DNA from 3 places in the Enterobacter sp. MG-EB028 genome. Region 3 is predicted to be linked to each of the others. Evidence: predicted binding sites of a transcription regulator. Region 3 holds the regulator's gene; each other region holds the start of a gene.
The links. Region 3 encodes PurR, which represses purine synthesis genes. Its sites were predicted from a motif close to CANGCAAACGTTTGCNTG; they were not measured.

Region 1: a site for PurR is predicted at 1,753-1,770, ahead of purM (phosphoribosylformylglycinamidine cyclo-ligase). Genes of this name have one in related genera too.
Region 2: a site for PurR is predicted at 4,242-4,259, ahead of pyrC (dihydroorotase). Genes of this name have one in related genera too.

What each region holds. Positions count from the first base shown of each region.
Region 1 covers NZ_CP195079.1:3,512,826-3,518,428, reverse strand. The annotation lists gene purN (phosphoribosylglycinamide formyltransferase) at 17-658, opposite strand; gene purM (phosphoribosylformylglycinamidine cyclo-ligase) at 655-1,692, opposite strand; gene ACR42C_RS16625 (6-phospho-beta-glucosidase) at 1,959-3,389, shown strand; gene upp (uracil phosphoribosyltransferase) at 3,606-4,232, shown strand; gene uraA (uracil permease) at 4,319-5,603, shown strand, end outside.
Region 2 covers NZ_CP195079.1:1,862,597-1,868,199, reverse strand. The annotation lists gene ACR42C_RS08830 (Gfo/Idh/MocA family protein) at 1-821, opposite strand, end outside; gene ACR42C_RS08825 (YceH family protein) at 824-1,471, opposite strand; gene rimJ (ribosomal protein S5-alanine N-acetyltransferase) at 1,481-2,065, opposite strand; gene mdtH (multidrug efflux MFS transporter MdtH) at 2,302-3,510, shown strand; gene ACR42C_RS08810 (lipoprotein) at 3,635-4,195, shown strand; gene pyrC (dihydroorotase) at 4,323-5,369, shown strand; gene dinI (DNA damage-inducible protein I) at 5,444-5,603, shown strand, end outside.
Region 3 covers NZ_CP195079.1:2,091,379-2,096,981, reverse strand. The annotation lists gene ACR42C_RS09990 (NlpC/P60 family protein) at 1-774, shown strand; gene sodB (superoxide dismutase [Fe]) at 897-1,478, shown strand; gene ACR42C_RS09980 (MFS transporter) at 1,516-2,682, opposite strand; gene cydH (cytochrome bd-I oxidase subunit CydH) at 2,846-2,935, opposite strand; gene purR (HTH-type transcriptional repressor PurR) at 3,233-4,258, shown strand; gene punR (DNA-binding transcriptional activator PunR) at 4,261-5,187, opposite strand; gene punC (purine nucleoside transporter PunC) at 5,302-5,603, shown strand, end outside.

The DNA.
Region 1 (5,603 bases), 1.4 Mb from region 3:
CACCCGACATAACAGACTACTCTTCCGCCGCATAGCCCTGCGGGGGTAACTTCACGCCGTCCAGCCATGCCGCGCCGTCGCGCATCTCCAGACGCCCGTCGACAAACCAGCTCACCACCAGCGGGTAAATGGCATGTTCCTGGGCCTGCACGCGCTCGGTCACGTCTTCTTCGCTGTCGCCGTCAAAGACCGGGACTTTCGCCTGCAGGATAACCGGGCCGCCGTCCAGCTCGTCGGTGACGAAATGGACAGAAGTGCCGTGCTCCTCGTCGCCGTTTTCCAGCACCTGACGATGGGTGTGCAGGCCGGGATATTTTGGCAGCAGGGAAGGGTGAATATTCAGCAGACGACCGGCGAAGTGTTCGACGAAGGCCGGGCTCAGAATACGCATATAGCCCGCCAGCACGACCACGTCTGGCGCGTAGGCATCAATCTCATGCACCAGCTCGCGGTCAAAGGCTTCACGCCCGGCGAACTGGCTGGCTTCCAGCGCGTGCGCAGGAATGTTCGCTTCCCGCGCGCGCTCAAGGCCGAACGCGTCGGCCTTGTTGCTGAAAACTGCCCGAATGGTGCCATTGATTTTCTTCTGTTTGCAGGCGTCTATGATTGCCTGCAAATTGCTTCCGTTGCCGGAAATGAGCACCACGATGTTTTTCATTCAATGACCACACGCTGTTCGGAATCGGAGGCTTTAATCGTACCGATTTTCCACGCGTTTTCACCTTTCTCTGTCAGCAGCTTAACCGCTTTATCCGCTTCGCTTGCCGGCAGGGCGATAACCATGCCCACACCGCAGTTAAAGGTGCGGTACATTTCGTGAGAGCTCACGTTGCCTGCGGTCTGCAGCCAGTTAAAGACGGCCGGCCACTGCCATGAGGATTCGTCGATCACCGCCTGGGTGTTGTCCGGCAGGACGCGCGGGATGTTTTCCCAGAAGCCGCCGCCGGTCAGGTGAGCGATAGCGTGCACGTCAACGTTCTCGATAAGCTCGAGCACGTTCTTCACGTAGATGCGGGTTGGGGCCAGCAGGTGGTCAGCCAGCGGTTTGCCGTCCAGCTCGGTGGTCAGCGGGTCGCAGCCGCTCACTTCGAGGATTTTACGTACCAGAGAGTAACCGTTAGAGTGCGGGCCGCTGGAGGCCAGCGCGATCAGCACATCGCCATCGGCCACTTTGCTGCCGTCGATAATTTCTGATTTTTCTACTACGCCGACGCAGAAGCCCGCGACGTCATAATCTTCGCCGTGGTACATGCCCGGCATTTCAGCGGTTTCACCGCCTACCAGCGCACAGCCGGACTGCAGACAGCCTTCGGCGATACCGTTAATGACGCTGGCTGCGGTATCCACATCCAGTTTGCCGGTCGCGTAGTAATCGAGGAAGAACAGCGGCTCTGCGCCCTGAACCACCAGGTCGTTCACACACATCGCGACCAGATCGATACCGATCGTGTCGTGACGTTTTAAATCCATCGCCAGGCGCAGCTTGGTGCCTACACCGTCAGTACCCGAGACCAGAACAGGTTCACGATATTTTTGCGGCAGCGCGCACAGTGCGCCGAATCCACCCAGACCACCCATCACTTCCGGGCGGCGGGTTTTCTTCACCACACCTTTGATTCGGTCAACCAGCGCATTACCTGCGTCAATATCAACACCGGCATCTTTGTAGCTGAGAGAAGTTTTGTTGGTCACGGCTTAAATCCCCACGCGATTGCATAGCTAGTAAGAAAAATCGGCGCAATTCTAACAGTCCAGGCAAACGTTTGCGAGCCTATTCTGGACGTGAGGATCTTTTTTTCTGCATAGCCTGTAAATGCAGCCAAACTTGACTCCGTTCACGAAAATGAAACCGGTTTCGGAGAACTGCTTGCAACGGATATCCCCTTTGCACATCATCGAAATGAAACCGGTTTCTGTAATTGTTTTTGCAGAAAATAACGCAGAATGAGGGAAAGCGAATGTCAGGATTTAAAGCAGATTTTCTGTGGGGTGGGGCCGTGGCGGCACACCAGCTTGAGGGCGGCTGGAAAGAGGGCGGCAAGGGCGTAAGCGTGGCCGACGTGATGACCGCGGGCGCGCACGGCGTGCCGCGTGAAATCACCAACGGCGTTCTGGAGGGGAAAAACTACCCTAACCATGAGGCCATCGATTTCTACCACCGCTATAAAGAAGACATCAAACTCTTTGCCGAGATGGGGTTCAAATGCTTCCGTACCTCCATCGCCTGGACGCGCATCTTCCCGAAAGGCGACGAGCTTGAGCCGAACGAGGAGGGCCTGAAATTCTATGACGATCTGTTCGACGAATGCCTGAAGTACGGCATTGAACCGGTTATTACGCTTTCCCACTTTGAGATGCCTTTCCACCTGGTCACAGAATACGGCGGCTGGCGCAACCGTAAGCTGATTGACTTCTTTGTCCGCTTTGCGAAGGTCGTTTTCGAGCGCTACCAGCATAAAGTGAAGTACTGGATGACCTTTAACGAGATCAACAACCAGGCCAACTTCCACGAAGACTTTGCGCCGTTCACCAACTCCGGGCTGAAATATGCGCCGGGTGAAGACCGCGAGCCGGTGATGTTCCAGGCCGCGCACTACGAGCTGGTGGCCAGCGCCCTGGCGGTGAAGGCGGGGCGCGAGATTAACCCGTCGCTGCAGATCGGCTGCATGATTGCCATGTGTCCCATCTATCCGCTGACCTGCGCGCCGGACGACATGATGATGGCGATGAACGCCATGCACCGCCGCTACTGGTTCACCGACGTGCACGTGCGCGGCAAGTATCCTCAGCATCTGCTCAACTACTTTGAACGTCGCGGCTTCGCGCTGGATATCACCCAAGAGGACAAAGCGGCGCTGACGCAGGGCTGCGTTGATTACATTGGCTTCAGCTACTATATGTCCTTCGCCACCAAGGCAACGGCGGATAACCCGCAGTTGGACTACGACGAGAGCAAGAGCCTGGTCTCCAACCCTTACGTGCAGAAATCCGACTGGGGCTGGCAGATTGACCCGGTGGGATTGCGCTACTCCCTGAACTGGTTCTGGGATCACTACCAGCTCCCGCTGTTTATCGTTGAGAACGGCTTTGGTGCAATCGACGTGCAGGAGAGCGACGGCACGGTGAACGACCAGTACCGCATTGATTACCTGGCCGCCCACATCCGCGAGATGAAAAAAGCGGTGGTAGAGGACGGCGTGGATCTGATGGGCTACACCCCGTGGGGCTGTATTGACCTGGTGTCTGCCGGTACGGGCGAAATGAAAAAACGCTACGGCTTTATCTTTGTGGATAAAGATAATGAAGGTAACGGCACGCTGAACCGCAGTAAGAAGAAATCGTTCGACTGGTATAAGCAGGTGATCGCGAGCAACGGCGATAACCTGTAATTGTCGGGTGGCGCTAACGCTTACCCGACCTACAATACACGTAGGCCCGCGTAAGCGTAGCGCCACCGGGCAGAACCTCGCACTTAAGCCGGAGACCTGTCTCCGGTTTTTTGTCTTTGCTTGATCCCTGTCAAGCAACATGGGTATGGCGCAATCCGAAAAAAGCGGTATAATCCCGCGATTTTTTTGCGGATGCCACCTCAGAGGAGAAAGAGAATGAAGATTGTGGAAGTGAAACACCCACTCGTTAAACACAAGTTGGGCCTGATGCGTGAGCATGACATCAGCACGAAGCGTTTTCGCGAACTGGCTTCTGAAGTGGGCAGCCTGCTGACCTACGAAGCGACCTCTGATCTGGAAACAGAAAAAGTGACCATCGAAGGCTGGAACGGCCCGGTGCAGGTTGAGCAGATCAAAGGTAAGAAAATTACCGTCGTGCCTATCCTGCGTGCCGGTCTTGGTATGATGGAAGGCGTACTGGAGCACGTCCCAAGCGCGCGCATCAGCGTGGTCGGTATCTACCGTAACGAAGAGACGCTGGAGCCGGTACCTTATTTCCAGAAGCTGGTCTCTAACATCGACGAGCGTATGGCGCTGGTGGTTGACCCAATGCTGGCGACCGGCGGTTCAATGATCGCCACCATCGACCTGCTGAAAAAAGCGGGCTGCAGCAGCATTAAGGTGCTGGTTCTGGTGGCTGCACCGGAAGGGATCGCGGCGCTGGAAAAAGCGCACCCGGACGTTGAGCTGTATACCGCCTCTATCGACCAGGGGCTGAACGAGCACGGGTACATCATCCCGGGGCTCGGCGATGCCGGCGATAAGATCTTTGGTACGAAATAATCGAATAACGATAAATAAGCCGACTTTGATAGTCGGCTTTTTTTTGAATAAAACACCAACAACGATACTACACAGAGGAAAACACTATGACGCGCCGTGCTATCGGGGTGAGTGAAAGACCGCCGCTTTTACAGACTATCCCGCTTAGTTTGCAGCACCTGTTCGCCATGTTTGGCGCAACCGTGCTGGTGCCAATCCTGTTTCACATTAACCCGGCTACCGTACTGCTGTTCAACGGCGTCGGTACGCTGCTGTACCTCTTTATCTGTAAAGGCAAAATCCCGGCGTATCTCGGGTCGAGCTTTGCTTTTATCTCGCCGGTATTATTGTTGCTGCCGCTGGGTTATGAGGTCGCGCTGGGCGGCTTTATCATGTGCGGCGTGCTGTTCTGCATCGTTTCCTTCATCGTGAAGAAAGCGGGTACCGGCTGGCTGGACGTGATGTTCCCGCCTGCGGCGATGGGCGCTATCGTTGCGGTCATCGGTCTGGAACTGGCGGGCGTGGCGGCGAACATGGCCGGCCTGCTGCCTGCGGACGGCCAGTCGCCGGATTCCAAAACCATCATTATCTCGCTGGTAACCCTGGGCGTGACGGTGTTTGGCTCCGTGCTGTTCCGCGGCTTTATGGCGATTATCCCGATCCTGATCGGCGTGCTGGCGGGCTATGCGCTCTCCTTCGTCATGGGCGTGGTGGATACCACCCCGATTGCTCAGGCACCCTGGTTCGCGCTGCCAACCATCTACACCCCGCGCTTTGAATGGTTTGCTATTTTCACCATTCTGCCTGCCGCGCTGGTGGTGATTGCCGAGCACGTTGGCCACCTGGTGGTGACGGCGAACATCATTAAGCGCGACCTGATCCGCGACCCGGGGCTGCACCGCTCCATGTTTGCCAACGGTTTCTCGACTATCATCTCCGGATTCTTCGGTTCCACGCCAAACACCACCTACGGCGAAAACATCGGCGTGATGGCGATTACCCGCGTCTACAGCACCTGGGTTATCGGCGGCGCGGCGATCATCGCCATTCTGCTCTCCTGCGTGGGCAAGCTGGCGGCAGCGATCCAAATTATCCCGGTTCCGGTGATGGGCGGCGTTTCCCTGCTGCTGTACGGGGTGATCGGCGCGTCCGGTATTCGCGTGCTGATTGAATCCAAAGTGGATTACAGCAAAGCGCAAAACCTGATCCTGACCTCCGTCATCCTGATCATCGGCGTGAGCGGTGCGAAGGTGCATATTGGCGCGGCCGAGCTGAAGGGCATGGCGCTGGCGACCATCGTCGGTGTGGGCCTGAGCCTGATTTTCAAGCTGATCTCGGTGATCCGCCCGGAAGAGGTGGTGCTGGACGCTGACGAAAGCGAAAAAGCGCCAC
Region 2 (5,603 bases), 230 kb from region 3:
ATAAAGTGGCGGGCACATCCCGCGAAACCGCGCTGCTCGAGGGTGCTTTGCCAGCCTGGCGCCGGGAGCGTCACCACGCCGCTGCCCTTCTCTTCCCGCCACTCCCGCATGTCGGTAACGTCGTACAGCGCGCCGTCTGTCACCGCCTGAACGGATTCCCGCTGGCTGCCTGCGCGGCGGTGCATGCTGGTGGTGACCTGAAGGTGCTCAACGGCAAAATGGTGTTCCGCATACACCATCTGCCCCTGTTCGTTAGTGACCAGAGTGCCGCTTTTCAGCAGCGCTTCGCCGTTGGTCAGCCACAGCGCGGTATCCACCACGTGAAGGTAGTCATCAAGAAGGGTAAAGCGCAGATCGTTCGGGCCCACGCTGTCGGTACGGTGCTTATCCATCCGCAGCGAGGCGAGCGTGCCTGACCGCGCCTTCAGTTGCTGATAAAGCGGCGCGAAGCGGCGGTTGAAACCGACCATCAGCGTCAGGTTTTTACGTGCCGCCAGCTCAATCAGCCGCTCCGCGTCCTGAACGTTTTCCGCCAGCGGTTTATCCACGCAGACGTGAACACCCGCATTGAGCAGCTCGCTCACCACCTGATAGTGGGTTGCCGTTGAGGTATGCACGAATACCGCATCGCACTCGCGGGCCAGATCCTGCAGGGAGGCGGCATACGGGATGCGCCAGGTTTCGCAGATACGCTCTGCCTTCTCGCGCGTGGGTGACCAGGCCCCTTGCAGGGTCCAGTCTGTCGCCGCACCTAAAACAGGCAGCCAGGCTTTTTGCGCAATACCGCCCAGCCCCACCACGCCAATACGTAATTTTTTCACCGTCAGTCTCCCAGATGTGCGAGCAACGCGTCCAGCCGCTGCTTCAGCCCGGCTACCTCTTCTTCCAGCGCCTCTACGCGTGCTGAAAGGTCGTCGCTGATTGCGGGGCCCGATTCCGTCGCCACGCTTGCGGCGTCAACGTCACCGCTGAAAAGGTGCATATAGCGGCTTTCACGTTTGCCCGGCTCGCGCGCCATACGCACCACAAAGGGGCCATCCTCACGCGCGGCCAGCCCTTCCAGCGTCTGCTCGACCTCCTGCATGTCGCTGAACTCATGCATGCGGGAAGCGCGCGTTCGCAGTTCCCCCGGCGTCTGCGCCCCGCGCAGCAGCAGCGTGGTGATAATCGCCACTTCCGCACTGCTCAGCTTCAGGTCGCCAAATTCAGAGTTACAGAAGCGCTGCTCGTATTTGGTCACGCGGTTGCCAAAGCCGCTGACGGTGCGCAAATAGTGGCGCTTTACCAGCGCGTCCAGCACGTCCTGAACGTCATGCTCGCTGAGGTTCATCACCGGCTCGCGGTTGGTCTTCTGGTTGCAGGCCATGGTCACGGCGTTAACTGAGAGCGGATACTGCTCCGGCGTGGTGACCTGTTTTTCGAGTAAGCACCCAATCACGCGCGCTTCCGTACCGTTTAGCTGATACTTCATCTTTTCTCCTTAACGACCTGCGGTCCAGTCTCGGGTGGTTAACGCCGTCAGAACGTGGTCGCGCCACTCTCCGTCTATCAGCAGATAATCTTTGGCATAACCCTCTTTCTCGAACCCTAAACGCGCCAGCAAATTGCCGCTGCGCTGATTATGCGGCATGTAGTTCGCCATAATGCGATGGATATGCTGCGTGCGCTGCATATAGCGAATGGCCACCGTTAACGCCTCGTACATCATCCCCTGCCCCTGCCATTTCTGGCCGATAGAGTAGCCAAGGTAGCAAGCGTGGAACGAACCCCGCACCACGTTTGAAAAATTGGCAATTCCGATAATCTCTTTCTCTTCCGGATCGAGCAGCGCGAAATAAAACGCGCTGCCCTGCTTATGAAATTCAGCGATCATGCTGAGGCGCGCCTGCCAGCCGGAGGGGTAACAATGGCTCTCATCCCGAACGGGTTCCCAGGGTTTTAAAAACTGGCGATTCTCGGCGTAATAATCCGCCAGACGCCAGGCATCACGCTCATGCACAAGACGAACGACCAGCCTGTCCGTTGTCAGACGCACTTTTGGCACATTACTGCGATAGCCAAACATCAATACCACTCCTTCCCGTCGCTTCAGCTTACCCATTAGCTTTACTATACCTGCGCCTGTGCCGTCTGTGAAAACAGTGACATACCATTTTGACCTCTTTTCACATTTTTCGATGAGAACTCTCTATCAAAGCACCGTTTTGATAAAAAAATATTGTCGCGCTCAGGGGTGGGAAAAAGCGCGGCGACACCGCAGAATGTTAGCGTGCTCACCTTCTTATTTTCCCTGGAGGGAAAATGTCCCGCGTATCACAGGCCAGGAGCCTGGGTAAATATTTCCTGCTCGTCGATAACATGCTGGTCGTGCTCGGCTTTTTTGTCGTGTTCCCCCTCATCTCGATCCGCTTTGTCGATCAAATGGGCTGGGCGGCGCTGATGGTCGGCATTGCGCTGGGGCTACGCCAGTTTGTCCAGCAGGGTCTTGGCGTCTTTGGCGGCGCGATTGCTGACCGCTTTGGCGCTAAACCGATGATCGTTACCGGTATGCTGCTCCGCGCGGCAGGCTTTGCCACGATGGCGGTTGCCCACGAGCCCTGGCTGCTGTGGTTCTCCTGCTTCCTCTCCGGAATCGGGGGCACCCTGTTTGACCCGCCGCGCACCGCGCTGGTGGTAAAGCTTATTCGTCCGCAGCACCGCGGCCGCTTCTTCTCCATTCTGATGATGCAGGACAGCGCCGGGGCGGTTGTTGGCGCCCTGCTGGGCAGCTGGCTGCTGCAGTACGATTTCCGTCTGGTCTGCGCGGCCGGGGCGGTGCTGTTTATTCTGTGCGCACTGTTTAACGGTCTCTATCTCCCGGCCTGGAAGCTGTCTACGGTAAAAGCGCCGGTACGCGAGGGGCTCGGAAGGGTGCTTCGCGACAGGCGTTTTGTCACCTACGTGTTGACCCTGACCGGCTATTACATGCTGGCCGTACAGGTGATGCTGATGCTGCCAATCATGGTGAACGATATTGCGGGCACGCCTGCCGCCGTGAAATGGATGTACGCCATCGAAGCCTGCCTGTCGCTGACGCTGCTTTACCCCATCGCCCGCTGGAGTGAACGGCGTTTTCGCCTGGAGCATCGCCTGATGGCCGGTCTGTTTCTGATGACGCTGAGCATGATGCCTATCGGTCTGGTAAACACGCTCCAGCAGCTTTTTATGCTGATCTGCACCTTCTACATCGGCTCTATCATCGCCGAGCCCGCCCGGGAAACGCTGAGCGCCTCGCTTGCGGATGCGCGTGCGCGCGGCAGCTATATGGGCTTCAGCCGCCTGGGACTGGCCTTTGGCGGTGCGCTGGGTTACGCCGGCGGCGGCTGGCTGTTCGATGCCGGCAAAGCGCTGAACCAGCCGGAGCTCCCCTGGATGATGCTCGGCGTGGTGGGCGTCATGACGCTTCTCGCCCTGTGGTGGCAGTTCAGCCAGAAGCGCAGCGCGAGCGGCATGCTCGAACCCGGCGCGTAGCCCTTCCCTCCGGCGGGAGAATGCTCCCGCCACACTTCTCAGTATTTTCTGCTGGTTTCTGCCATTTCACACTGACATACTGACGAAACAGGACAGTAGCGCCGATTTTTCGTTGAGGAACACTATGAAGAAAATTGTCATTGCCGCCGCACTTATCATCAGCGGTCTGCTGGTGGGCTGTAACCAGCTTACGCAATATACCGTCAGTGAGCAGGAAATTAATCAGGCGCTGGAAAAACATAACAATTTCTCTAAAGACATTGGCGTGCCGGGGCTGGCCGATGCCCACATCGTTCTCACCAATCTCACCAGCCAGATTGGTCGTGAAGAGCCGAATAAAGTCACGCTGGCAGGCGATGCCGCGCTTGATATGACGTCTCTATTTGGCAATCAGAAAGCCAACATCAAGCTCAAGCTGAAGGCGCTCCCCGTTTTCAATAAAGAGAAAGGGGCGATTTTCCTGCAGGAGATGGAAGTGGTCGATGCGCAGGTTTCGCCGGACAAGATGGCACCGGTTCTGCAAACCCTGATGCCCTATCTGAACCAGTCGCTGCGTAACTACTTTAATCAGCAGCCGGCGTACGTCTTAAGCGAAGACAAAAGCAAGGGTGAAGCCCTCGCGAAGAAATACGCAAAAGGGATAGAGGTGAAGCCGGGAGAGATCATCATTCCTTTCACCGATTAACCTGAAGGGCGCTGCGGCGCCCTTTTTTTTTACGGAAAAGTGTGCAAACGAAAACGTTTCCGCTTATGATTTGTGTCCGGCAAAAACAGCCATCCTTATGACTGATTCCTGACAAGCCGGAGCTTCCATGACTGCACAACCCCAGGTTCTTAAAATCCGCCGCCCTGACGACTGGCATATCCATCTGCGTGATGGCGATATGCTGAAAACCGTCGTGCCCTATACCAGTGAAATTTATGGCCGCGCGATTGTCATGCCAAACCTGGTTCCGCCAGTCACCACCGTCGATGCCGCGATAGCCTACCGCCAGCGCATCCTGGATGCCGTTCCGGCAGGACATGATTTCACCCCGTTGATGACCTGCTACCTGACCGATTCGCTGGACCCGAACGAGGTGGAACGCGGGTTTAACGAAGGCGTATTTACGGCGGCGAAACTCTACCCGGCGAACGCCACCACCAACTCCAGCCACGGCGTCACCAGCATTGATGCCATCATGCCGGTGCTGGAGCGTATGCAGAAGCTGGGCATGCCACTGCTGGTACACGGCGAAGTAACGCATGCGGAGATTGACATCTTTGACCGTGAAGCCCGTTTCATCGAGACCGTGATGGAGCCTCTGCGCCAGCGTCTGCCGGCGCTTAAGGTCGTCTTTGAGCATATCACCACCAAAGACGCGGCAGAGTATGTTCGCGACGGCAACGAGCTGATCGCCGCGACCATCACCCCACAGCATCTGATGTTTAACCGTAACCATATGCTGGTGGGCGGGGTGCGCCCTCACCTGTACTGCCTGCCGATCCTCAAGCGCAATGTTCACCAGCAGGCGCTGCGCGAGCTGGTCGCCAGCGGATTCACGCGTGCGTTCCTTGGCACAGACTCCGCGCCTCACGCCCGCCATCGCAAAGAGGCAAGCTGCGGCTGCGCGGGCTGTTTCAACGCTCCAACCGCCCTTGCCAGCTACGCAACCGTATTTGAAGAGATGAACGCGCTGGAGCATTTCGAAGCGTTCTGCTCCCTCAACGGCCCGCGCTTCTACGGCCTGCCGGTCAATGAGACCTTCATTGAGCTGGAGCGCAAAGCGAGCCAGGTTGAGGAGTCCATTGCGCTGACGGATGACGCACTGATCCCCTTCCTGGCAGGTGAAACCGTAAACTGGACGGTAAAACGCTAAAAAATCAACGCCCCTTGTTGTCAAACCGATAATATGCCTGTATAAATAAACAGTATATTACACAGGGGGCATTTATGCGTATTGAAGTCACCATAGCCAAAACTACCGTTCTGCCTGCCGGCGCGCTTGATGCACTGGCAGGCGAATTATCCCGTCGTATTAACAACACTTTTCCCGATAACGCGGGCGCCGTAACGGTTCGTTACGCCGCAGCGAACAACCTCTCCGTCATGG
Region 3 (5,603 bases):
GTGGCGCGGATAACTAAAATCTCGATCACGCTCTGTGCTTTACTGTTTACTTCACTCACTTTCACGCCAGCGGCAAACGCCTCTCAGCAGGCGCGGCAATCTGCTGTACAAAAAAGCCATCTGGTAAAAGCCACAGAACGTAAGAAAAAAACCACCACAAAGAACGTCAAGAAAAAAACCACCGCTCAGACTAAACAGACCGCTTCCAGCAAGACGAAAACAAAATCTTCCCGCACTACCCGCACCGCCAAAAATAAAGCTTCGCTGACCGCCGCTAACCTCGTTACAGAAAAATGCATTACCCGTAAAGGGCATAAAGCAAAATGCACGAAGGTGACGAAACTGGCGGATGTGCATAAAGTGCGTGTGCAAAAAGCGCAAAAAACCGCGATGAATAAGCTGATGGGACAGATTGGCAAACCTTATCGCTGGGGCGGCAGCTCGCCGCGTACCGGTTTCGACTGCAGCGGCCTCGTCTATTACGCCTATAAAGATCTGGTTAAATTCCGCATTCCGCGTACCGCCAACGAGATGTATCACCTGCGCGATGCGTCACCGGTTAACCGCGCGGAGCTGGAAAACGGCGATTTGGTCTTCTTCCGTACCCAGGGTCGCGGCACGGCTGACCACGTCGGCGTCTACGTCGGCAACGGGAAATTCATCCAGTCACCGCGCAGCGGCCAGGATATTCAGATCACCTCGCTCAGTGAAGACTACTGGATGCGCCACTACGTCGGCGCGCGTCGCGTGATGACGCCAAAAACCATTCGCTAATCCCTGCCCTGCCACATCCGTGGCAGGGTAAGTTCCTCTTTTGCATACCCTTTCAATTTGCTATCCTGTCCCTGTTGTCTGTGTGGTTATTGGCAACGCAAAATACAATAAGGAGAGAAGCAATGTCGTTCGAATTACCTGCACTACCGTATGCAAAAGACGCCCTGGCACCGCACATTTCAGCGGAAACCCTGGAATATCATTACGGCAAACATCACCAGACGTACGTCACCAACCTGAACAACCTGATCAAGGGCACCGATTTCGAAGGCAAAACGCTGGAAGAGATCGTTCGCAGCTCAGAGGGTGGCGTTTTTAACAACGCGGCTCAGGTGTGGAACCACACCTTCTACTGGCACTGCCTGGCACCCAATGCCGGTGGCGAACCTGCCGGTGAGCTGGCGGCCGCGATTAACGCCGCTTTTGGCAGCTTCGCCGAGTTTAAGACGAAGTTTACCGATGCAGCCATCAAGAACTTCGGTTCTGGCTGGACGTGGCTGGTAAAAGAGGCGGATGGCAAACTGGCTATCGTGTCCACGTCTAACGCGGGCACCCCGCTGACCACCAGCGCTACGCCGCTGATGACCGTGGACGTGTGGGAACACGCTTACTACATTGATTACCGCAACGCGCGCCCGAACTACCTGGAACACTTCTGGGCGCTGGTTAACTGGGAATTTGTCGCGAAGAATTTCGCCGCGTAAAAGACACGCAGAAGGGTGCGCCCTTCTGCGTTTTTGCTTATTCCGCCGTGCAAACGGCTTCAGGCTGTTTACGGCCGGACATCATTACCAGCAGCAGGCCGAGCGCGGCAATAATGGCCCCCATCACCGGCACAAAACTGTACCCCAGACCACCTGAAATCACTGCGCCTCCGGCGGCTGCGCCCAGCGCATTGCCGAGATTGAACGCCCCGATATTCACGGAAGACGAGAGGCCCGGCGCCTCATGGGCGACACGCATCACGCGCATCTGCAGCGGCGGCACCACGGCAAAGGTTGCGGCCCCCCAGACGACCATCGCAATCGCCGCTCCGAACTCATTACGCGCCAGCCACGGGATAGCAACCATAATGACAATCAGCAGGGTTAAGAAGCCTTTCAGCGTCCCGCTCACGGAACGGTCAGCAAATTTCCCGCCGAGATAGTTGCCGATCGAGAAGCCGACGCCAATCAGCACCAGCATCGCGGTAACGAAAAGAGGCGGTGCGTGGGTGATATCGTGCAGCACCGGTGAAATATAGGTGTAGAGGGTAAACATCGCCCCTGCCCCCAGCACCGTGGTGAGCAGCGCGGAGAGCACCTGCGGGCGCATCAGCACCGCCAGCTCTTTACGCACTTCCGGACGTTCTCCTGCACTGCCTTTCGGCAGAGAGAAGAACAACGCCACCATTGCGACCACGCCCAGCCCGGCCGTCGCCAGGAAGGACATACGCCAGCCGATCGCTTCCCCCAGCCAGGTTGCCGCCGGCACCCCGCCAATGTTGGCAATCGTCAGCCCCATAAACATGGTCGCTACAGCGCTTGCCTGCTTGTGTTTTGGCACTACGCTTGCGGCCACGACCGAGCCCAGCCCAAAGAACGCGCCGTGGTTCAGGCTGGTCAGAATGCGCGACAGCATCAGGGTAGTGTAGTCCGGCGAAATGGCCGAAAGCACGTTGCCCAGAGTGAAAATCGCCATCAGGAAAATCAGCGCATTGCGGCGCGCCCGGTGAGAAAGCAGAAGCGTCATCAGCGGCGCCCCCACCATCACGCCGATGGCGTAGGCGCTGATTAACATGCCTGCCGCAGGGATCGAGACGTCTACGCCCCGGGCAATAACAGGCAGTAACCCCATCGGGGAGAATTCAGTGGTGCCAATCCCAAAAGCGCCAATCGCCAGGGCCAGCAGGGGAAAATTGATTTTCATGCGTCAACTCCGGATGCCGTGTCATGTGGTGACACAGAACAAAGAAGCGGAAAGCATGACATCAATCACAAAAAATGAGAAGTTAACAAAATGGCAAAAGATTTTTGCCAGAGAAGTAACAATCGCGGCGATGGGGAGGGAGAAGGCTCTCCCTCCGCGTAAATCAGTGCAGTGCAGCCGTCAGACCGGCCGCGACAATCAGAGCCAGCACAACAACGGTGGTGAACAGCGAAAACTTCAGATCGGAACTCATCAATTTTTCTCCTTTTAATCCCCCCACGAAAAGTGAGCTTGCTCATTTTTGCACAGATTCCGTCAAAAATCTTCCTGGATTTATACTGATAACCACTTTACCTCTTCCCCTTTTCATCAAGATAGGCCAAAATTCCACGCTAAATTTATTAGCGTACCGGCCATTGACCCCCTCCTGACGTCCCGTGTCGTTTTCCTGGCGTGCCGCAATCCAAAATTGCGTGATAAGGGTGAGAGAAGGCAAACGTTTACCTTCAAGTTTTTCAGGAGCTTAGGATATGGTCTGGAGTGACATTTAATGGCAACAATTAAAGACGTAGCAAAACGCGCAAACGTTTCCACTACAACCGTATCACATGTAATTAACAAAACCCGCTTCGTGGCGGAAGAGACGCGCAACGCGGTCTGGGCAGCAATCAAAGAGCTGCACTATTCGCCAAGCGCGGTTGCGCGCAGCCTCAAGGTCAATCACACCAAGTCCATTGGATTGCTGGCGACCAGCAGTGAAGCGGCCTATTTTGCCGAGATCATTGAAGCGGTGGAGAAAAACTGCTTCCAGAAAGGCTATACCCTGATTCTCGGCAACGCATGGAACAGCATTGAAAAACAGCGCGCCTACCTGTCGATGATGGCGCAAAAGCGCGTGGATGGCCTGCTGGTAATGTGTTCCGAGTACCCGGAATCCGTGCTGTCGATGCTGGAAGAGTATCGCCATATTCCGATGGTGGTGATGGACTGGGGCGAAGCGCGCGCGGATTTCACCGATTCGGTTATCGATAACGCCTTTGAGGGCGGCTATATGGCCGGCCGTTATCTGATTGAGCGCGGCCATCGCGAGATTGGCGTGATCCCGGGTCCGCTGGAGCGCAACACCGGCGCGGGCCGTCTGGCCGGCTTTATGAAAGCGATGGAAGAAGCGCTGATTACCGTGCCGGAAAACTGGATCGTGCAGGGCGACTTTGAGCCGGAATCAGGCTACCGCGCGATGCAGCAGATCGTCTCCCAGCCGCACCGCCCGACCGCCGTCTTCTGCGGGGGGGACATCATGGCGATGGGCGCCCTCTGTGCGGCCGACGAGCTGGGTCTGCGCGTCCCGCAGGACATCTCCGTGATCGGGTATGACAACGTGCGCAACGCGCGCTTCTTCACGCCAGCGTTGACCACCATTCACCAGCCGAAAGATTCGCTGGGTGAAACCGCCTTCAATATGCTGCTGGACAGGATCGTCAACAAACGTGAAGAGTCGCAGTCCATTGAAGTTCACCCTCGCCTTATCGAACGCCGTTCCGTTGCGGATGGCCCGTTCCGCGACTACCGTCGTTAATCTCATTGCGGAGCCAGCCAGGCTGGCTCCCTCAGCCACTCCCGGTTAAGCGTTTCGCTGTCCCCCAGATAATCCAGAAGCCAGGCCATCGCCGGCGAAACATCATTTTGTTGCCAGGTGAGGCAGCAGGCCGCATCCGGGAACGGATTCTCCAGGGCCAGCTCAACCCACTCACCGGTGTCGATTCGCGGTCGCGCAAAATGAACGGGTACCATCGCGACGCAGAGCCCGGCGCTGAGGCACGTCGCCGACGATTCCCAGTCAGGGGCCACCACCCGCCGCTGGTTGTCCAAAAGCCAGGTGATACGCTTGGGCAGCGAGCGGGAGGTATCCTCCAGCACCAGCGACGGCCAGCCGCGCAGCGTATCATCGCTCAGCGGCCCTTCCATCTTCGCCAGCGGATGATCGCTTGCCACCACGCATTTCCAGCTCAGCATCCCCATATCACGAAAGGCGTAACGCCCCCCGACCGGGATCGCCTGCGTGGCCCCAATGGCCATCTCTGCCCTGCCGTCCGCCAGCGCATCCCAGACGCCGTTGAACACCTCCTGCGAAACCCGCAGTTCGACGTCAGAAAAATGACGGTAGAAATCGACAATCATCTGCCGGGTGCGCTCGGGCTTAACGATGTTATCCACCGCAATGGAAAGGTGTCCCCGCCAGCCGTTCGCGATCTGCTGGCACTGCTCGCGGGTGATCTGCATTTTTTTGATAACAGAACGCCCTTCCTTCAAAAACCACGCCCCAGCAGGCGTTAATTCCACATCACGATGCCGCCGTTCAAACAGCGGTACCGCCAGCCACTCCTCAAGCTGACGTACGGTATAGCTGATAGCCGAAGGGACGCGGTGCAGCTCCTGCGCCGCCCCGCTAAAGCTGCCGTTACGTGCGACAGCATCGACCACTTCAAGAGAATAATCTGACCACATTTTCTGCCTGCAAAAAATTTGAATGCACCCGCCAAATATTAGCGTTTCACAAGCGGCTTTGCACTCCCTACACTCAGCGCCAACGTATACCTGCCTCCTCAGGAGAATAAAACAGTGCAACCCAGGAAAGGTTTTTTAGTCTGGCTCGGCGGCTTAAGCGTGCTGGGCTTTTTGGCCACCGATATGTACCTGCCGGCTTTCGCCGCCATGCAGGAAGATTTGCAAACCCCTGCTGCCGCCATCAGCGCCAGCCTGAGCCTGTTCCTTGCCGGTTTTGCCTTCGCGCAGCTGCTCTGGGGACCGCTTTCGGATCGCTTCGGCCGTAAACCGGTACTGCTGCTGGGTCTGGCCATTTTTGCCGTGGGCTGCCTGGGAATGCTATGGGTGCGCGATGCCACCTGGCTGCTGGTACTGCG